4 regions of the Providencia sp. R33 genome follow, and region 3 is predicted to be linked to each of the others. Evidence: predicted binding sites of a transcription regulator. Region 3 holds the regulator's gene; each other region holds the start of a gene.
What was found. The regulator CRP, encoded in region 3, controls carbon source genes, mostly activating them, when cyclic AMP is high. The targets are predictions, from matches to a motif close to ATGTGANNNNNNTCACAT.
Positions count from the first base shown of each region.

Region 1 (3,387 bases), 230 kb from region 3:
TTACCATTGAAACATCACGTTCAGATATGGATTTATTGGATGCATTTGAAAATTTTGATTATCCAAATGAAATTGGACCAGGTGTGTACGACATTCACTCACCGAATGTGCCGAATGTAGAATGGATTGTCGCATTACTCAGAAAAGCAGCAAAACGTGTTCCTGTTGAGCGTTTATGGGTCAACCCAGATTGTGGATTAAAAACCCGTGGTTGGACGGAAACTCGCCAAGCCTTAGCTAATATGGTTGAAGCTGCGAAACTGCTAAGAAATGAGCATACATCTTAAATACGGGATAAAAGGCAGGGTTTCCTGCCTTTTGGAATGTGCCGGTGGTTAACGCATTAACCAAATAATTTTGACTTCAACAGGTTCATGCCAATAGAAGCAAGGTCAAGGCTCTCAGGTAGCTCGCCATTTGGTGTTGCACTGTCAACCAGTTGAGGCAGGTATTTTGCCACTAAATCTGAGGTTGATTGTGTATCTAAGCCTACAGATTGCGCGAGCTCTTGAATATTAACGTTACCAAAAACTTGCATTAATTGGCTTCCATCAATCGGTAAATTTGCCCCTTCGCTAATCCACGAAGTAATAATGCCACCTAAGCCTTGCTCGTTAAATTTATCAACGACACCAGACAGACCACCTTGGTTTTCAATCCACTTAATAACGGATTGAAACTGTTGCATTTTATCGCCTGCAACCATGCCTAACATTTGATCTAATAGCCCCATTTTTGACTCCTAGGTAACATGCCAATTGATGCTCTCATTCATAGTATGGAGCATTATTCGAAAAATTGTAGGTCGCTATTTTGATCAATTTATTTTTCAGGTCAATGAAAATGAGCCATTGTCGATAACTAAATGTATAAAAACATAATTTAATGTTTTGAATGAAAGCTATTAACCCAAAAATTATAAGGTAACTTATCAGTAAGAAGGCAGGCGAAGTTCTCTCTAATACATTTTCGATAATCGCGTACATTCATCTATACTGATTGCATCTTAGCCCGATTTTGGCTGTAAGGTGTTTTTTATGTGACATTAATCACATTTTATTGAAAATAAAATGATGATGCTTTCATTAAAAGAGACACTCATCACTAAATTGACCTGCACTTATCGCTATATTAATAGCAGCTAAACAATTCAATGATGCCATTGTGTAAAGGAGTTTGATATGTCTGACGTTTTCCACTTAGGTTTAAAGAAAAGTGACTTACAGGGTGCAACCGTCGCGATTGTTCCTGGGGATCCTAACCGTGTTGAAAAAATTGCACGTCTGATGGATAACCCTGTGCATCTTGCGTCATTGCGTGAATATACCTCTTGGCGTGGTGAGCTTGATGGTAAAGCTGTCATTGTTTGCTCAACGGGTATTGGTGGTCCATCTACCTCTATTGCAGTCGAAGAGTTGGCACAATTAGGGATCCGTACTTTCCTACGTATTGGTACAACAGGTGCAATCCAAGAAGATATCAATGTGGGGGATGTATTAGTCACTACAGGTGCAGTACGTTTAGATGGTGCGAGCCAGCATTTTGCACCACTTGAATACCCAGCCGTGGCTGATTTTGATTGTACTAATGCATTATTTGCTGCGGCAAAAGATGCGGGAGCAACCGTCCATGTGGGTGTAACAGCCTCTTCAGATACCTTCTACCCAGGTCAAGAGCGTTATGATACCTATACTGGCCGTGTTATGCGCCATTTCAGAGGCTCAATGAAAGAGTGGCAAGATATGGGCGTCATGAATTATGAAATGGAATCAGCAACGTTACTGACCATGTGCTCAAGCAGTAAAGGTCTACGTGCAGGTATGGTTGCAGGGGTCATTGTTAACCGTACACAACAAGAAATCCCAAATGAAACATTACTGAAGAAAACAGAAGGTAATGTGCTAAGTATTGTTGTTGAAGCGGCACGTCGCTTACTGTAGTCAATGATTTACTGGCTCGCCTATTTAAAAATTCACTCGGTTGTGGAAAGACAATAGGCGGGCTTAGTTTTGCTCCTAAGTTATTCACTCTAGATATAACCCCGACAAATTTTTAACAATTTGTAATGAATTTCCAGAAAATATCCTGATCCTCTTATGCGTTAGATCTGTTATTGTCATAAAAACAATTATCAATATTATGTGCCCTTTAATCGTTTGGGTTGCATCTTTTTTATTCGCAACTTGAACGTGTGCTGTGGGCAAAAGGAATAATTATGTCAACAACACCTTATCTTCACCCCTCCGTCCTTCCACTCAAAGGTGGCATTAATTTTCGCGATTTAGGCGGGAAAAAGCTATCAAATGGCAATAAAATCAAACCTGGTGTGCTGTTTCGTTCAGGAGCATTAGACCGTTTAACTCAAGATGATGAAACTGTTTTACAATCACAAAATCTTTTTCAAATCATTGATTATCGTGACGAAGTTGAAATTATTGCTAAGCCTGATGTCGTATGGCAAGGGGCGCATTATGTTCATGCTCCAGCAAATCCATTAGCGAAAGAAGTCACCGCAAACTTAGATAAACTCACGCCAGAGATATTGGAACAATTTGATCCACAAGCCTTTATGTTCCGTTTGTATGAATTATTACCACTGAATAACCCTGCTTACCATCAGCTGGTGAGCATGCTACAACAACCAGAAAAAGGCGGGGTTGTTCAGCACTGTGCAGTCGGGAAAGACCGTACTGGCGTAGGTTCGGCGCTGGTTTTATTTGCGTTAGGTGCTGACCTAGACACAGTAATGGAAGACTATTTACTCACTAATGAAACTTTAGCGCCATATCGCAAGCACCTACTTGAAGAACACGCAAAAACCATGAGTGAAAGTGTGCTGAAAAAGTTTGAGTATGTGTATTCAGTTCGTGAAGAGTTCTTACAAACAGCTCTAAAAAGCATTGAAAAACAATATGGTAATGTGGATAAGTGGTTGGAAGCTGATTTTGGCCTAGGCCTAAAACAGCGTGAAGAGTTGCAGCAACACTTTCTCGAATAATTGATGTTACTTTGGCTGATGTTGTGTGAGTAAAGGAATGACTACATAACTCAGCTGAATTTATTATCCTGTTTAATCTTGATTTATACGTTTTTCGCTACTGTAATACATCAAACCATTGATGAAAGGAATGTGCTGTGACGCTCAATGAAATAGTGACCGTTGTGACGGACTTTACTCGCGAACATGAAGTATGGGCGCTACCAATTATTTTCTTTCTCGCCTTTGGTGAATCTCTCGCTTTCTTATCACTTCTTTTACCTGCAACAGTGATACTGCTTGCGCTTGGCGCTTTGATTGGCGAAAGCAATATTGTTTTTTGGCCTATTTGGTTGGCTGCTGCATTAGGTGCATTCTTTGGTGATTGGCTTTCTTACTGGTTTGGCTTT
Region 1 is NZ_CP072453.1:4,316,464-4,319,850, forward strand. Features, by position in the region: gene metE (5-methyltetrahydropteroyltriglutamate--homocysteine S-methyltransferase) at 1-287, shown strand, start outside; gene J6836_RS20065 (YidB family protein) at 344-733, opposite strand; gene udp (uridine phosphorylase) at 1,182-1,940, shown strand; gene J6836_RS20075 (tyrosine-protein phosphatase) at 2,216-2,998, shown strand; gene J6836_RS20080 (DedA family protein) at 3,136-3,387, shown strand, end outside.
Region 1: the regulator CRP is predicted to act here: its motif matches at 1,038-1,055, upstream of udp (uridine phosphorylase).

Region 2 (3,387 bases), 2.0 Mb from region 3:
CCAAACCATGGCCAACAGATAGGAATACCACCGCGGATAGCCACACCGTCTTTAAACGCACTTTCAGAGCTTAACCAGAGGCAAGGTTTTTGCCCAGCAGGCTGCCAATCAATGAGATGAGCGCCTTGTAGACTCACTGCACCACGCACTTTTGGGTGAGAAACCACAATCAGTGGCAAGTCACCTAATTGACGTTGGGTGATATAGGCAGAAAGTTGTTTAATGACGGGTAGAGCAAAAATTTTTTCGTGCATGGTATCGGCCTGTGTTAGTGGAGACAGAATTAATACGCATTATACGTTTTGCGTGTGGCAGATTTGTGCGATGTTTGGCACTTATCTTAAATTTTACGAAAAGCATGTTTATACAGTATCGAATAATGGATTAAAGATAAATGAAGTGAGTAAAAATGTTGATGCAGTATTCGATATGATACAAAAGAGCCGCCAATAGGCGGCTCAGTCAGACTAATTACTTAACAGCTCTTATTTAGAGATGTGAGCAATCAGGTCTAATACTTTGTTTGAGTAACCAGTTTCGTTGTCATACCAAGAAACTAATTTAACAAAGTTATCGTTCAGTGCGATACCCGCTTTAGCATCAAACACAGAAGTCAGTTTTTCACCGTTGAAGTCAGTTGATACAACGTCATCTTCAGTGTAACCCAGAACACCTTTCAGCTCGCCTGCAGCAGCTTCTTTGATAGCGTCACAGATTTGTGCGTAAGTTGCTGGTTTTTCCAGACGAACAGTTAAGTCAACAACTGAAACGTTTGGAGTAGGAACACGGAAAGACATACCAGTCAGTTTGCCATTCAGCTCAGGAATAACTTTACCTACAGCTTTAGCAGCACCAGTTGAAGATGGGATGATGTTTTGAGCAGCACCACGACCACCACGCCAGTCTTTGTGAGAAGGGCCATCAACAGTTTTCTGAGTTGCAGTTGTTGCGTGAACAGTGGTCATCAGACCTTCAACGATACCGAATTTGTCGTTGATAACTTTAGCCAGTGGAGCTAAGCAGTTAGTTGTGCAAGATGCGTTAGAAACGATTTCTTGACCTGCGTAAGCTTTGTGGTTAACGCCCATAACGAACATTGGGGTGTCATCTTTAGAAGGACCAGTCAGAACAACTTTTTTCGCGCCTGCTTGGATGTGTTTACGTGCAGTTTCATCAGTCAGGAAGATACCTGTCGCTTCAGCAACTACGTCAACACCGACTTCGTTCCATTTCAGGTTTGCAGGATCTTTTTCTGCAGTAACACGGATTTTTTTACCGTTTACAACTAGGTGACCATCTTTAACTTCAACAGTACCGTTGAAACGACCGTGAGTTGAATCGTATTTCAGCATGTAAGCCATGTATTCTGCATCGAGCAGGTCGTTGATAGCAACGATTTCGATATCAGAACGCTCTTGTGCAGCACGGAAAACGATACGGCCAATACGACCAAAACCATTAATACCTACTTTGATAGTCATAGTATTTCCACCAGCTATTTATTCGTGAATTAAGTTGTAGTTAAAGTTACCAAAACCTTGCCAGCCGTCAAGCGGAATCGTGTCAATTATTGAAAAAAATCAATTCTGATACCACTAACTGCTTATTTGTCAGCCATTTCAGCGGCAAATACAGCCGCACGTATTATCGGGATTGTACGGCATAATGAAACCATCTATCAGTGATATATGTGATACGCTTCACAAATCAAAACGGAAAGTAAGATGCTTCTTAGTTTAGAATAGTTTTATAAATATTGTTGTTAATTTTTTGTTGCTAAAAAATGCAGTATGATAGTCATCAACCAAACAAACTATTTAAATACGTGGGTAAGTCATGTCACATAAAGATAAACAACACGTTGATATTTCAGATTTAAATGAGATGCAGCGCTATGTTACACAGCAAGCAGGCACTGAACCGCCATTCAGTGGTCAATTATTGCATAACCGTAAAGAGGGTGTGTATGAATGCCTGTGCTGTGGTACACCTTTATTTATGTCTGAGACCAAATTTGATGCAGGTTGTGGGTGGCCGAGCTTCTATGAAGCAGTGAATGATCATGCCATCAAATACATTGAAGATTTCTCTCATGGAATGCACCGCATTGAAGTTCGCTGTCAAAATTGCGATGCACACTTAGGGCATGTGTTTCCAGATGGCCCTATGCCAACAGGGCAACGTTACTGTATTAATTCAGCATCCTTAAGCTTTTTGGATGAAGAATCAGGTGAGAAGACCCGTGGATAGGCAGCTGAAGGGTGCTGAAGTCCATTTTTTGTGTTCAGCCTTCGCGAGCAATAACGATTCAGCTAAAAATAAAAAAGCAGTTTAACTAAAAGTCAGTTTACATTTTCGAAGGAGCGGTGCCGTGAGCGTAGAAGTTGACCCAAAATATATTGAGCAATTACTTGCAGTGATGACCCCAGAGATTTATGAGCGCCTCGTTACTGCCGTTGAGCTAGGTAAATGGCCTGATGGGGTTCCTTTAACCGCGGAGCAAAAAGAACATAGCTTGCAGATGGTGATGCTGTGGCAATCACGCAACAACCATAATCCGGAGCATATGACGGTAGGGACAAACGGTGAGATCACCATGAAGAGCAAGCAAGAGCTCAAAACGATGTTCCAAGGGGAAATGTTAGCTACACTCAAACCGCAAAATAACGAGTGATTTAAAACGGTATTATTTTCAATGGTATTTGAAATGGCAATGTTTTCTCACGGAAGGTTGAACAGGAGAAAACATCGCCGAGGTGAATGCTCGATTAGGCAATATCATCTAAGGTGATAAGTTTTGCACCTTGCTGTTCCATTTCGATTAACGCATTCTGGCTGTCATTAGCGGTTAAATTAACACCACGACAGCCATCCACTAACACATCGACGCTGTAGCCCAAATTTAAGGCATCAAGCACCGTAAATTTAACGCAATAATCGGTCGCAATCCCCATAATAATTAAGTGATTGATCTCTTGAGTTTGTAGCCATGCATGTAAGCGTGTTTGACTCACTTTGTCGTTATCAAAGAAAGCACTATAGCTATCAACTTGCGGGTCTTCGCCTTTGGTAAACGTTTCCTGGATAGCTTGTGTATTTAATCGGGGATGAAAATCTGCACCTTTTCCGCCTTGAACACAATGTACAGGCCACCATACTTGCGGCAATCCATTAAGTTCACCAATATCGCCAACTTGTGTACCTGAATTTTCAGCAAAGCTTAAATGCTCCGCAGGGTGCCAATCTTGACTCGCAATGACGGTGATGTCTTTTTGTTGGCAAACCGTGACTGCTTTATTGGCCACGTCTATAACGTGTTCACTTTCATTCACGGCGAGCGAGCCGCCTGTACAGAAATCATTTTGTAAATCGACTAGCAATAAGGCC
Region 2 is NZ_CP072453.1:1,306,642-1,310,028, forward strand. Features, by position in the region: gene J6836_RS06095 (D-hexose-6-phosphate mutarotase) at 1-254, opposite strand, end outside; gene gapA (glyceraldehyde-3-phosphate dehydrogenase) at 486-1,481, opposite strand; gene msrB (peptide-methionine (R)-S-oxide reductase MsrB) at 1,837-2,250, shown strand; gene J6836_RS06110 (YeaC family protein) at 2,420-2,674, shown strand; gene pncA (bifunctional nicotinamidase/pyrazinamidase) at 2,769-3,387, opposite strand, start outside.
Region 2: the regulator CRP is predicted to act here: its motif matches at 1,689-1,706, upstream of msrB (peptide-methionine (R)-S-oxide reductase MsrB).

Region 3 (3,387 bases):
CTCAAACCCATTTTCAGCGAAAGCCATTCCTTCACAAGATGAAAGCTTTATCGTTATTCGCTTTCGTGGGCTTGAACAGATCGATTTTCCCTACCTGCTATCAATGATATCAGGCTCTTTTATCTCTGCGATGAATACTATTGTGGTACCTGGAGGGAAATTAGGCTTAGCGATGGAATTAATTATGACACCAATAGTTGAAAAACTAATTAGTCAAAAACATAGCTAAATTGCTTTTTGATTATTAAACAAGATGCTTACCATTAATTAAGATAAGCATCTTTCAATTCAAATATATTAATAATAATTAAATTTATTTTTAATTTCTTATTTCAAAGCTGTGGGTCACTTCCACAGTTTTTTCTAACATCAACGCGACCGAACAATATTTTTCAGCCGAAAGTTGAACCGCACGTTCAACGGCTTTATCCGTTAATTCATTCCCTGTTACAATAAAATGCAAATGAATTTTAACGAAATAGCGTGGCGCTTCTTCGCGACGCTCGGAGGTTAATTTCACTTCACAGTCGGTAATGTCATTACGACCTTTTTGTAAGATGGATACCACGTCAATCGCGCTACAACCGCCCGCTGCCATTAACACCATCTCCATTGGGCTTGGTGCTTTATCGCCTGCGTTACCATCCATCATCACTTGGTGGCCTGACGCTGACTCACCTAAAAAAGAGAGTCCTTCTACCCATTTAACTCTTGCTTCCATTTTATTCCCCTTGAAATGAAATCGATTTAAAGGCTACATTGTTCCATAGATATAATGAATGTTATATCAGCTTTATTCTGCTGAAGCGATACAGGGAAGACTTTCTGTATTGAATATGCTACAAACAATACTTAGTTGATAGGATTAAGATCAAAACTCAACGTTGTATTTGATTATATTATAGTGTTGATATCAATTTGTTTACCCTAACCATGAAAAGCGATTGATGCAATGTTGCTCTTCCTATTATTTAGGGTATATAAGACAAATTAATATGCTAAGCTAGTGACTTTAAAGCCAGCCTTTCTGGTACGCTTTTTCCGGATGGCTGCAATAACATACAGAGGATAACGCTAATGGTTCTCGGCAAGCCACAAACAGACCCTACTCTTGAATGGTTTTTGTCACACTGCCATATTCATAAGTATCCATCCAAGAGCACACTGATCCATCAGGGTGAGAAAGCAGAAACCCTTTACTACATAGTTAAAGGTTCAGTGGCTGTTTTAATCAAAGATGAAGAAGGCAAAGAAATGATCCTCTCCTACCTGAATCAGGGGGATTTCATTGGTGAGCTTGGATTATTTGAAGAAGGGCAAGAACGTACTGCGTGGGTTAGAGCAAAAATCGCCTGCGAAGTTGCTGAAATTTCTTACAAAAAATTCCGTCAATTGATTCAGGTTAACCCTGATATCTTAATGCGCCTCTCTGCGCAAATGGCAAGCCGCCTACAAACCACGTCAGAAAAAGTGGGCAACCTCGCCTTCTTAGACGTGACAGGTCGTATTGCACAAACGTTACTGAATCTAGCCAAACAACCTGATGCCATGACGCATCCAGACGGGATGCAAATCAAAATCACCCGTCAGGAAATTGGCCAAATCGTTGGTTGTTCCCGTGAAACTGTCGGCCGTATTTTGAAAATGCTGGAAGATCAAAACTTAATCTCCGCGCATGGTAAAACCATTGTTGTTTACGGTACACGATAATTAACCTTTCGCCTCACTCCCTTGGTGGGGCGCACCTTTTTGAATAGCGTTATATCCTAAGTATAACGCTATTTCCCCAAAATACGGTTGTTTTATATATCATTTTTAATGAGTGTCGTTTCTTTATATTTTTCTGACTAATAATCAAACTAAGATAATGGGAGTTAACCATTATTAGGAGATTATTTGTTGTGAAATTAGATGTCAACGTCAATAAATTAGCCAGAATATCGAATAACACAAGTAATAAAAATATTGTTTTCCGAAGCCCGTCAATCATTGATAATTTAAGTATTATTAAGACATTCAATTCTGAGAATTATAAGAAAATAAACTTCGCGACTCTGACTTGTGAGTTTCAAGAAAGAGCACAACCCGAGCTAAATCGCCTCCCCTATTCACCACCTGTTGAAAAACTATTATTACCTTATACCTATCATGAAGATGATTTAATTTCCCCATCAAATATCGTTAAAAACAACATCACTATAAAAAATAATACGCCAATAAAAATTAAACTGGAATATACACCTATGAAAACCACCAACTCTAATGCTGAATTAATTAACATAGACCGAAAAAATTTTTTAATTAACGATTTTGGTATCAATAAAATAAAACAATTCTTTTATAATTCGATTGAAAAAGTACAATCAACAGGGAAGATTCAAGCTTTAGTAGTTAAAAACAAACTTAACCCTAGAAAGGAAGATTTATACAGCGTTAAGTTTTATAATAAAAATGAAATGACTGAAATACAAAAAACTAACAAACAAAATGCAGAAACAGTAAACGAAGAAAAAAACCCTCCTATATCATTTTCAGGTAAGGATAAAGAACAATTTAATCAAGCTAAGAACCTAAAAAATAGAATTCACGAGCTCGAAAAAGAGATATCATCCCGTAAAGATTTTAACAAATTAGGTGATAAATTTAAATATACCAAATCCACCCAAAATTTAATTAATGAATGTATTTCCTCTCCATCTAATAAAAGAGATACTACATTTAGCGCTACCATTGAAACTATGAATGAAGTTATTAATAAATTAAATAACCAACTCAGCGCCCTTAAAAAAAATGAAGAAAAAACCATAAAAATCACATCTGAAAAAAATATTTTCAATAGTAATGAGAGTCTAAATTCTAATTCCTCAGGCTATTATTCAGAAACAACCGATGAATCAGGTTATAGTTCAGAAGAAACTGAGAATCAGAATAAAAATAATATTATTAATAAAAAAAGTCATGAGTTAGAGAATTCAAAATCAAAAAAAATAGAAGAGCACCATAAAAAAACACATATTACGGTGAAACCGAAGAAAATAACGTATCAATTTAATGGGAAAATATATATCAATAGAGCAACAATGTTACGAGACATGCATATTAGCAAGGAATATAACTTCCAATTAAATGAAAATTCAAAACAAAAAATATTAAATGATAAAAAACCAGACACTAAAAATTTAGATGCTAAACTAAAAGGTGTAGAGAAAACCCTTAATGATTTAGGCCACCTTCAAGTAGAAATAAAAAAAGAAGAAACCCGTTTTACTCAATTAAAAAATCAGCTAAAAAATTTAGAGCATAGCGAAAAGGCTTAATTACGATAAAGGTGCAGAGGATCATTTCTGCACCTTTGATATAGAAATTAACCCAGCAACTTCCCAATCG
Region 3 is NZ_CP072453.1:4,082,325-4,085,711, reverse strand. Features, by position in the region: gene J6836_RS19155 (phosphoribulokinase) at 1-229, shown strand, start outside; gene J6836_RS19150 (OsmC family protein) at 320-721, opposite strand; gene crp (cAMP-activated global transcriptional regulator CRP) at 1,078-1,710, shown strand; gene J6836_RS19140 (hypothetical protein) at 1,902-3,317, shown strand; gene J6836_RS19135 (aspartate aminotransferase family protein) at 3,365-3,387, opposite strand, start outside.

Region 4 (3,387 bases), 1.6 Mb from region 3:
AGCGTAGCGCCCTGTAAACAGTGAACCATCTTTGAGCTGCACAGCAATACCTGAATGGGATTGACTATAAGGTGCATGGGATTGATTAGCAGCCTCAATAGCGGCACTTAACAGCCTGTCACGGCTTTGGTTGTTATAACCATGCTGAACAGAATCAAGCAATAGTGTCGTAATGTTTAAATCGGCTGGGCCAAATGAATCAGGTAAATAATGGTGTAGTACCGCTGGCTCACGACCCGGTAAATGCACCATAATTTTACCACCTTCGCGTAATTCATTCATAAATTGTCGGCAATGGCCACATGGGGTGTAATTCACGGTGATCGACGTAATTTGCTTTTCGCCTTTCATCCACGAATGGGTGATCGCACATTGCTCCGCGTGGATCACTTGCCCCATCGAAACATGGCTAAACTCCATATTGGCGCCGAAATATAAATTACCACTAGCGCCGCAAGCGATTGCACCAACGTGGAAATGGGAGATTGGTGTAACGGCATAGGCCGCTGCAAAAGGGAGTAGTGAGAATGCTAATTCTGAGTCGCTAACACCGCTTTGCGCTTTAATGTGTTGTACTTGCTCAGCCGTTAGCATTCCGGCGAAATCGGATTTATCAATGATAGGTCTAAGTACAGACTGTAGCTTCTCTGGAAGCTCGGCCCAAGCGGCCTTAAATCTTGAATGCATGAGTTACCCTCCCTATTTAATTGCTTTCATTCTATTCAATAAAGCACATAATGAAATGTGATTTAAATCACTAATTCAAATGAAACATATGAAACAAATTCTTTAATTGAGAGATATATCTCATGTTTTTAGTGTTCAATGATAAGTAAGAGAATATCGTTTTCCCTTACTCATCATATTAACGGGGTGTGTAACTAATAAGATTAGCTAAAAAGATGCAAAATGACAGGAAATATAAATGGAGCACTTAATGAGGTGATCACCCCACAGGTCATCAATGCGAGTGAACTATAAGCCCCCTCAATGTAATTAACTTCAGCGCAACGTGCGGTACCTAATGCGTGGGAAGCCGTTCCCATCGCAAGCCCGCGAGACGCATGGGTGCGAACACGTAGGGCATCAAATAAACTGTGCCCGAACATTGCGCCTAAAATACCCACAAACAGCACGCAAGCAGCGCTAATTGCGGGGATCCCACCAATTGAATCAGCAACCGCCATCGCTATGGGTGTCGTGACTGATTTCGGCAATACGGAGGCGGCGATATCTGGCGTTGCCCCGAGCCAAAATGCAATCGCCGCACCGCTAAACATCGCGACGATACTACCCGCAAAGCAGATACTAAATAGGGATTTCCATTGGGCACGAATTTGGTGCATTTGCTCGTAAAGAGGGAAAGCTAATGCCACAACGGCAGGTTGCAGTAAATCATTCAGGATTTTACTGCCCGCAAAATAATGCTCATAAGAGGTATTAGTGATAACCAATATGGTAATAAGCACCGCAATGGTAATTAATAATGGGTTTAATATTGGCAGTTTAAATTTTACTGACAGTTTGCGAGCAAGATAAAACACCACAATTGTCAGCGGTAATGACCACCAAATGTGCGTTAACATTATTCGTTCCCCTTAGTTTTATCATTATTAATTACCGAAGAAATTGGCTCTTCAGGGGGAAGGGGAACTTCATCAGGTTTAGCGCCGATGACAGGGCGTTCTTTGTGAATATAGTTGGAACTGATAGCGACTACTATCATGACTATTAAGGTGCTGACCATACAAGAAACCACAATCGGGATCAGTTGCTGGCTCAATAAGTCATAGTAATTCATGATCCCCACACCGATAGGCACAAACAGAATGGTCATATTTTTCAATAAAATACTGCATCCGGGTTGCGCCCAATGAGCAGGGATAATTTGCAGTGCCAGTAGTGCAAACAGAATGAGCATACCGACAATACTGCCGGGAATGGCAAAAGGAAGTAGGGTAGAGATAAGGTTTCCGACAATCAGGCAGAGGTAAAGTATTGCGAAAGCGCGCAAATACTGCCATCCCGTTATCAGCACCTGTTTAAATGACATGAGATCCGTCCTGTAGCTTGACATCTATTCATCATACAATTAACTAAAGGAATGTGCTATAGATCACAAGAAAATATCTTAACATTCTGAGATGGAAAACTGAAATACACAGACTGCCAATGTACTCACGAAGGCAAAGTTTTAAGCTAATATCTTTGAGGTATATTATATTAAATATTTATTACGTATATCACAGTTATTATTTTTTATTTTAAAAGTAGTTGAACTATAGTGTTTAACCGATAAATTAAATAAATAATTTAAGAGTGTTTTAGAATAATTCCATGGTCAAGTAATAAACAGGGAAATAAATGGATTATATAGATCTCAGAAGTGATACATTAACTAAATTGTTACCCAATGATTTAAGTAACATAGATTTCTGTAAGATAGGAGATGATTGTTACAATGAAGATGAATATGTTAAAGCGTTAGAATGTTTTGCAGCAACGTTATTTGGAAAAGAATCAGCATTATTTATGCCATCTGGAACAATGAGCAATCAAGTTGGTCTTAGGGTATTAGCAAATCCTGGCGATGAAGTAATTACTGAAACAGGTTATCATGTTTGTTATTTTGAATCTTCTCCAACATCAGCGCTTAGCGGGCTTGTTATTAATAATATTAAAACGAATAATGGAATATTAACGGTTAAAGATATCATTGAAGCTATCAATAATAAATCAAGGTGGTCATATTTATATGCAACTCCTAAGGTCATCTCGATAGAAAGTAGTATTGGAACGTATGGAGGAAGTATATTCCCTATTGAAGAAATTAAGGCATTAAGAAAATTATGTGATGATAGAAGAATTTCATTATATCTTGATGGCGCAAGAGTTTTAAATTCATGTGAGGCACTTAATATTTCACCAGAAAGTTATGTAAAAGACATAGACCTACTCAATGTTTGTCTTTCAAAGGGAATTGGTGCACCCTTTGGTTCAGTGCTTATTGGAAAAGAGCGGGATATCCAAATTGCAAGAAAGCTTAGGAAGTGGTATGGCGGTGCATTACATCAATCTGGCCTAATGGCGTTTATAGCGTTAAAAAAATTAAAAGAGTACAAAGTAAATATAAAAAAAGACCATGAGAATGCCCAGTATTTATCTAAAATATTAGAGCCGTTTTTTGAAATAAGATACCCAGTTGAAACCAATATTATAATGGTAAATAAAAAAAACGCACATGAGTTTGCTTTACAACTTAAGGAGTTTGGTATTTTAGCTACAGCATGGACGAATGAAATTATTAGGTTTGTTACTAGTTCAAATATAAATAAAGATAAATTGGATGAATTAAATAGAGTGTTTAATTCAATGGGGGTGGCTAGA
Region 4 is NZ_CP072453.1:2,459,519-2,462,905, reverse strand. Features, by position in the region: gene cdd (cytidine deaminase) at 1-687, opposite strand, end outside; gene J6836_RS11580 (CidB/LrgB family autolysis modulator) at 891-1,586, opposite strand; gene J6836_RS11575 (CidA/LrgA family protein) at 1,586-2,053, opposite strand; gene J6836_RS11570 (threonine aldolase family protein) at 2,365-3,387, shown strand, end outside.
Region 4: the regulator CRP is predicted to act here: its motif matches at 2,105-2,122, upstream of J6836_RS11575 (CidA/LrgA family protein).